One region of the Mycobacterium sp. NGS26 genome, then DNA from elsewhere that is predicted to be linked to it. Evidence: riboswitches for the same ligand, from Rfam matches in the RefSeq annotation. Region 1 holds a riboswitch; the other holds the start of a gene.

The links. Region 1 has a riboswitch for magnesium ahead of AC5Y6X_RS15365 (hypothetical protein). Riboswitches for the same ligand answer to the same signal wherever they lie in the genome.
Region 2: linked by a shared signal. The riboswitch ahead of AC5Y6X_RS09570 (Rv1535 family protein) and the one ahead of AC5Y6X_RS15365 (hypothetical protein) in region 1 are both predicted to bind magnesium.

Annotation. Positions count from the first base shown of each region.
Region 1 covers NZ_JCALDU010000004.1:204,150-207,547, reverse strand. Annotated here, with positions in the region: gene AC5Y6X_RS15375 (acyltransferase family protein) at 1-455, shown strand, start outside; gene AC5Y6X_RS15370 (O-methyltransferase) at 459-1,118, opposite strand; M-box (ykoK) riboswitch at 1,200-1,372, shown strand; gene AC5Y6X_RS15365 (hypothetical protein) at 1,645-1,860, shown strand; gene AC5Y6X_RS15360 (NRAMP family divalent metal transporter) at 1,865-3,398, shown strand, end outside.
Region 2 covers NZ_JCALDU010000002.1:727,771-731,168, reverse strand. Annotated here, with positions in the region: gene ileS (isoleucine--tRNA ligase) at 1-1,428, opposite strand, end outside; gene AC5Y6X_RS09570 (Rv1535 family protein) at 1,643-1,882, opposite strand; M-box (ykoK) riboswitch at 2,170-2,354, opposite strand; gene AC5Y6X_RS09565 (TetR/AcrR family transcriptional regulator) at 2,416-3,060, opposite strand; gene AC5Y6X_RS09560 (NAD(P)H-dependent flavin oxidoreductase) at 3,057-3,398, opposite strand, start outside.

The DNA.
Region 1 (3,398 bases):
CCCAGGTCAACCAGGACCAGCCGGACGTCGCGCTGCTGATCATCGGCCGCTGGGAGACCGTCGACCGGGTCAACGAGGGACAGTGGACCCACATCGGCGATCCGACCTTCGACGCGTACCTCAACGGCGAACTCGAGCGGGCCCTGAACATCGTGAGCTCCACCGGGGTTCGCGTGGTGGTGGCGACCGTGCCCTACAGCCGCGGCGGCGAAAAGCCGGATGGCCGGCTGTACCCGGAGGACCAGCCGGACCGGGTCAACCAGTGGAACACCATGCTGCGCAACACGGTTGCCCACCATCCCAACGTCGCGATCCTCGACCTGAACAAGAAGCTGTGCCCGGACGGCGTCTACACCGCCAAGGTCGACGGGATCAAGGTGCGCAGCGACGGCGTCCACCTCACCCCGGAGGGGGTGAAGTGGCTGACGCCGTGGCTGGAGGAATCCCTGCGGTGATCGTCAATCGTCGGTGCGGCAGCTGATTTCCATGCTGTCGCTTTCCCGGACCGCGAAATTGAAGCTGGTGTAGCCGTTTTCGGGATTGCGCACGAGGTCGAGGTAGGGCCCGGTGTCCGCCGCGCTGGTGTTGTCGGCGACGATCAACGCGCCCGTCGGCAGCCGCGGTTCGAGCAGCTTGATCACCGGTAGGTACAGGTCCTTCCAACCGTCGAGCAGGACGAACCCGACCGGTCCGTCCACGCCCCGCAGTGTGCTGAGCGCGTCCCCCTCGAGGATGGTGATGACGTCGTCCAGTCCAGTCTCGGCGAAGGTCTTCTTCGCGGCGGCGATCTTCGTGCCGCTGAGCTCGGTGGTCACCACCCGCCCGGTGCAGTTGTCGCGCACCGCCGCCGCAAGGTGAATGGCCGAGACGCCGAAGGACATGCCGAACTCGACCACCGTGGCCGGGCGCGTCGCGCGCACCAGCGCGTAAAGCAGTCGGCCGGCCTCGGGGGTCACCGGGATGTAGAACTCGCTCATCGCCTCCGCGCGTTCCGCGGCCGTCATCGGCCGGTCGAACTGGTCGCGCCGCTCACGCAGCAGCGACATCTGCTTCTTCGATTCGGCGTACATCCGATCGAGCACGGTGGAGACCCGGGGATCCCGCAATGTTGTGGCCATGTCCTCGAGGGTAGCCACGACGGCGTAACGAAACCGCTAATGAGTTTGACGAGCAGCGGACCGCGTGCCAGCATGGACGGGCAAGCACCTCGGTAGGTGAGGCGTCTGCATGGATACAGGCCACTGACCCCGAACGTCGAGAGACGCCCCGGGTCAGGACAGCTCTTCCCGGCTCAAGGGTTGAGCCCAAGTGGCTTCCGGAGATCTTCCGGATACGCCGTGCAGTGCCGAAGCTCCGACGAGAGGGGTGCGACCGGCGTCATTGGCGCCGGTCATCGCCTCTTCCGTTCAGGTGAAACGTGATGGCACCCGTGCGTGTCCCGGCCGTGAGGAGGTGAGGGCGAGATGAGTCCCGGCGATAGTCCCTATCCGAAATCCGTCTTGTCCCGATCCGGTTCCGGCACTCTTCGCACCGCCTGAACTTCACGAGCACTCGCGGGCCCCGCGCCGTCGATGGCGCGCCGCCACGCACGCTCGGGCGCCGTTGAATGTCACGAGCCGATCGGACCCGAAAGAGGTGACGATCATGGCTTTTGTTGTTGCACACCGTGTTTCCGGTGTTACCAGGTTGCGTGGGCGGTCGATGCTGCGTGCGGGCCGCCAGCTGATGGGCAGGTTGTGCGCGGGGCGCGCGCTGACGCCGCAGGAGCGCGCCAACCTGTACGTCTCACGGATGCCGATCGCGATGGTCACCGCCTCGCTGGGCGGACACCCGTCGGACCGTGCCGACACCCGCCGGTGATCCCATGACCTCGATCTCGGCCCAGCAGCGCGGCGTGAACGCGTCCGGGCCGGCCGTGCTGGATTCCGCGCACACCGGCGACATCGTCGGCGCGTTCGGCCGCATCCGGCGGGACGGCACCGGCGCGTTCGGTGGCCGCTGGCGCCGCCTGCGGACCCTGATGGTCATCACCGGCCCGGGACTCATCGTGATGGTGGGCGACAACGACGCCGGCGGCGTCGCGACCTACGCGCAGGCCGGGCAGAACTACGGGATGGGCCTGCTGTGGACGCTGGCGATGCTGATTCCGGTGCTGTACGTGAACCAGGAGATGGTGCTGCGGCTCGGCGCGGTGACCCGGGTCGGGCACGCGCGGCTGATCTTCGAGCGCTTCGGCAAGTTCTGGGGTGCCTTCAGCGTCGGTGACCTGCTGATCCTCAACGCCCTGACCATCGTCACCGAATTCATCGGTGTCTCACTGGCATTGGGCTTCCTGGGCTGCCCGCGGATCGTTGCGATCCCGGCCGCCGCCGCGCTGCTGTTCGCCGTGGTGGCCGGGGGCTCGTTTCGGCGCTGGGAGGCGCTGATGTTCCTGCTGATCGCGGTGAACATCCTGATCGTCCCGATGGTGCTGCTGGTGCACCCCTCGGTGACGGCGAGCGCCGGCGGGCTGATGCCGCAGTTCCCGGGCGGGCTCAACTCCACCGTGCTGCTGCTGGTCGTCGCGATCGTGGGCACCACGGTGGCGCCGTGGCAGTTGTTCTTCCAGCAGTCCAACGTGGTCGACAAGCGCATCACGGCACGCTGGATTCCTTACGCGCGAGCCGATTTGGTCATCGGGATCATCGTCGTCATGGCCGGGTCGACCGTGCTGATGGCGGTGGCAGCGTTCGGATTGGCCGGCACCGCCGACGTCGGCCACTTCACCGACGCGGGCGCCGTCGCGTCCGCGCTTTCCCAGCACGCCGGCCGCGCGGTGGGAGTGTTGTTCGCGATCATCCTGCTGGACGCATCGCTGATCGGCGCCAACGCGATCGGGCTGGCCACCACCTACGCCATCGGCGACGCGCTGGGCAAGCGGCACTCGCTGCACTGGAAGATCGGCGAAGCCCCGTTGTTCTACGGCGGCTACGCATTCCTGCTCGCGGTGTCGGCGGCGGTCGCGTTCAGCCCGGACCACATCCTGGGCCTGGTGACCCAGGGCGTGCAGGCGCTCGCCGGCGTGCTGCTGCCCTCGGCGACCGTGTTCCTGGTTTTGCTCTGCAATGACCGGACCGTGCTGGGGCCGTGGGTGAACACGGTGCGGCAGAACATCATTGCGTGGACCATCGTGTGGTCCCTGGTGCTGTTGTCGCTCGCGCTGACGGCGACGACGTTCTTCCCGCGCCTGTCCACCGCCACCATCGAGGGCGGGCTGGCGGTCGGCGCGGTGATCGGCATCGCCGGCGGCGCCGCCGTGATCGTCGCCGGCCGGCGGTATAACGACCTGCGCGACGCGGAGGCCGTCGTGCGGACGCTCGGGGGTGGGCTGGATCCCGAAGACGTCGACGAGCTCGACG
Region 2 (3,398 bases), on a different contig from region 1:
CGGCGTGCCCCAGTAGCGGTTTCGGGAGATCGACCAGTCGCGGGCGCCGGCCAGCCACTTGCCGAACTGGCCGTCCTTGACGTGCTCGGGGTGCCAGGTGATCTGCTGGTTGAGTTCCACCATGCGGTCCCGGAATTGGCTGACCGCGACGAACCACGACGACACCGCGCGATAGATCAGCGGGTTGCGGCACCGCCAGCAGTGCGGGTAGGGGTGCTCGTAGGTCTCGTGGCGCAGCAGCACCGCGCCGTTCGCGGCGGCGGCCCCGCTGCCGTTCTTCAGGTCGCGGATGATCTGGGCGTTGGCGTCGAAGACGTGCTGCCCCCGGTAGTCCGGGACGCTGGCGTCGAACCGGCCCTTGGCGTCGACCGGCGTGACCGGCTCGATGCCGGCCGCATCGGCGACCGTCATGTCGTCCTCGCCGTAGGCCGGCGCCATGTGCACGATCCCGGTGCCGTCCTCGGTGGTCACGAAGTCGCCCGGCAGCACCCGAAAGGCGTTGGGCGAGTCCATGAAATACGGGAACGGCGGCAGGTAGCGCGTGCCCAGCAGGTCCGCGCCGCGATAGGTGCCGAGCACGTCGGGCTCTTCACCCAACTCGCGGGCGTAGGAGGCCAGCCGGGCCTCGGCCAGCACGTAGCGCCGCTCCCCCGCCCGCACCTGCACGTAGGTCACCTCGGGGTTGACCGCGACCGCCTGGTTCGACGGCAGCGTCCACGGCGTCGTCGTCCACACCAGCAAATACGCGCCGGCCAGTTCGCCGTCAACCGCTTTGAATCCCACCGTGATCGCGGGGTCCTGGCGGCTCTGGTAGATGTCGTCGTCCATCCGCAGTTCGTGGTTGGACAGCGGGGTCTCGTCGCGCCAGCAGTACGGCAGCACCCGGTAGCCCTCGTAGGCAAGGCCCTTGTCCCACAGCTGTTTGAACGCCCAGATCACCGACTCCATGTAGGACGGGTCGAGCGTCTTGTAGTCGTTGTCGAAGTCGACCCAGCGCGCCTGGCGGGTGACATACGCCTGCCATTCGTCGGTGTAGCGCAACACCGATTCGCGGCAGGCCTCGTTGAATACCGCGATGCCCATGGCGTCGATCTGGGACTTGTCGGTGATGCCGAGCTGGCGTTCCACCTCGAGCTCGGCGGGCAGACCGTGGGTGTCCCAGCCGAACCGGCGCTCCACCTTGTAGCCGCGCATGGTCCGATACCGCGGGACGATGTCCTTCACGTAACCGGTGAGCAGGTGCCCGTAGTGCGGCAGGCCGTTGGCGAACGGCGGCCCGTCGTAGAACACGTACTCTTCGGCGCCGTCGCGCCGGGCGATGCTGGCGCGGAAGGTGTCGTCGCGGGCCCAGTAGTCGAGGACCTCGAGCTCGAGCGCCGGGAAGTCGGGCGCGCCGCCGCCCAGCTTGGGGTAAGTGTGCTCGGTCAACCGTCGTCTCCTGTGCCACTAGGCCTGGGGACGACGACGCGCTACCTGCGCGAGCGCCGCGGTACCACCCCGCTTGCCGCGCTGCCGCGCGACCGCTCGTTGACGGCTGTGACGGGCCTACCCGTTCGGTTCTACTGGGCCTAAACGGCCGTTCTTCCGAAGGCTCCCCGGTGATGGCCGGATCGATGCCAGTAGGTCGATTCTAGCCGTTGGGCTACGACCGAACTTCGAGCACACCCACGCGCCACAGGGCCGCGTACACGTGGCGCACGCCGATGCTCAACAAGCGGGCAGTGCCGTCGACCAACGGGTCGGTGATCACGATGGTCCGGCCGTCGGCCGGGCGGGTCACCTTCTTCGGCGCGGGGGCCCGCGTTTCGGTCGCGTCGCGCACCACCGTCAGCTTGCGGGCGGGCGCTACGGTTACCACTTCGTCGTGCAGGGCTGCGGTCATGGTCGGCTCCTAGAGGGAATTCGAAACGAGGAATTAACTGGACTGACGTGTCCCATCCCGCGCTGGTTCCGATCCGAGAACGCTTGGCCGGTAAGCCGATTGGCGTCGCGGCGACTCAAACGGCGTCGCGCCGGAGACCGGATCGGGACGGAACAGAGCCCGGACTTCGACCCGGACTATCGCTGGAACCCATTCGTCCCTCACCTCCTCTGCGGCAACGACGCGCGCGGCCAACCCGCACGATGTGCGTGCACAAAGGGAGTACAGAAACCGGCCACAGCCGAAGATCCGCACCCCTCTCGTCAGAGCTTCGGCACTACACGACGTGTCCTGGCCTGGAAAGAAATCCAAGCCGGAAGCCACCTGGGCTCAACCCTTAAGCCGGGAGGAGCTGTCCTGACCCGGGGCGTCTTTGGACGTTCGGGGTCAGTGGCCTGTATTCGTGTAGACGCCTCACCTAACGAGGTGCCCACACGATGATGCACGACGGGTGCGCGACGGTCAAACCGATTCGGGCCGGTGTTTTCGAATCTTTATGCGTTCATGATCGCGCGCGGGCGCAGCCCATCGAGCACCAGCGCGACGACGAAGTCGGCCACCTGGGCCGCGGTGACGTCGTCGTCGGTGCTCAGCCGCCGGTGCGCCAGCTGCCCGACCAGCGCCGCCAGCGTGTAGGCCACCATCCGGGCCGGCGCGGCGATCACCTGCCCGCGCCGTTGGGCGGCGACGACGAATCTCTCGATGTCGTCGATGAACCGCTCGTAGATGCCGCCCAGGTGCTTCTCGAAGCGGTCGCCGAGCGCGTACGCGTCGCGCAGCAGCAGCTTCACCGTGGCCTTGTCGGCCTCGAAGAACTCCAGCGTCGCCTGCACGGCGGTCCGCAGCGGCACCTCGTCGCCGTTATCCGACCCCGGCAGCCGGGCCAGCGCCGCGGCGATGTGACCGCGCAGCGCACCCTCCTCGACCGCCATCAACGCGTGGAACAGCTCGTCCTTCGAGTCGAAGTACCAATAGATCGAGCCGTAGGCCAGGCCGGCCCGCTTGGCGATGTCGGCGATGGTGGTGTCGTGAAAACCCTTGCGCGCGAACACCTCCTTCGCCGCCGCCATGATCTCGTCGCGCCGCTGCGACTTGTCCTCGGCGCTGACCGCGCGCCGCCGCCGGGTCGTGGTGGTCACTTCTCGACCAGGTCTTCCAGCCGCCCGACGGTGTCGATGAACTCCTCGACCATGTCGAGCACCACCGAGCGCGTCGGGCGCACCCGGTCCAGCGAACCGACCACCTGCCCGACGAAGTAGGTGGCCAGCTCGCGCGCCTTGGCGCCCGGGTGCCCCGCGGCCTGGTTGATGCGCAGCTGCGATTCGGTGATCAGGGCGGTCTGCAGCGGCATGCCGAGCGGGGCGGGGCTGTCGGGCCGGTCCCACTCGTCGGTCCAGGCGGTGCGCAGCATCCGCGCCGGCTTGCCGGTCATCGACCGCGACCGCACGGTGTCCGAGGAGCTGGCGGCCAGGAACTT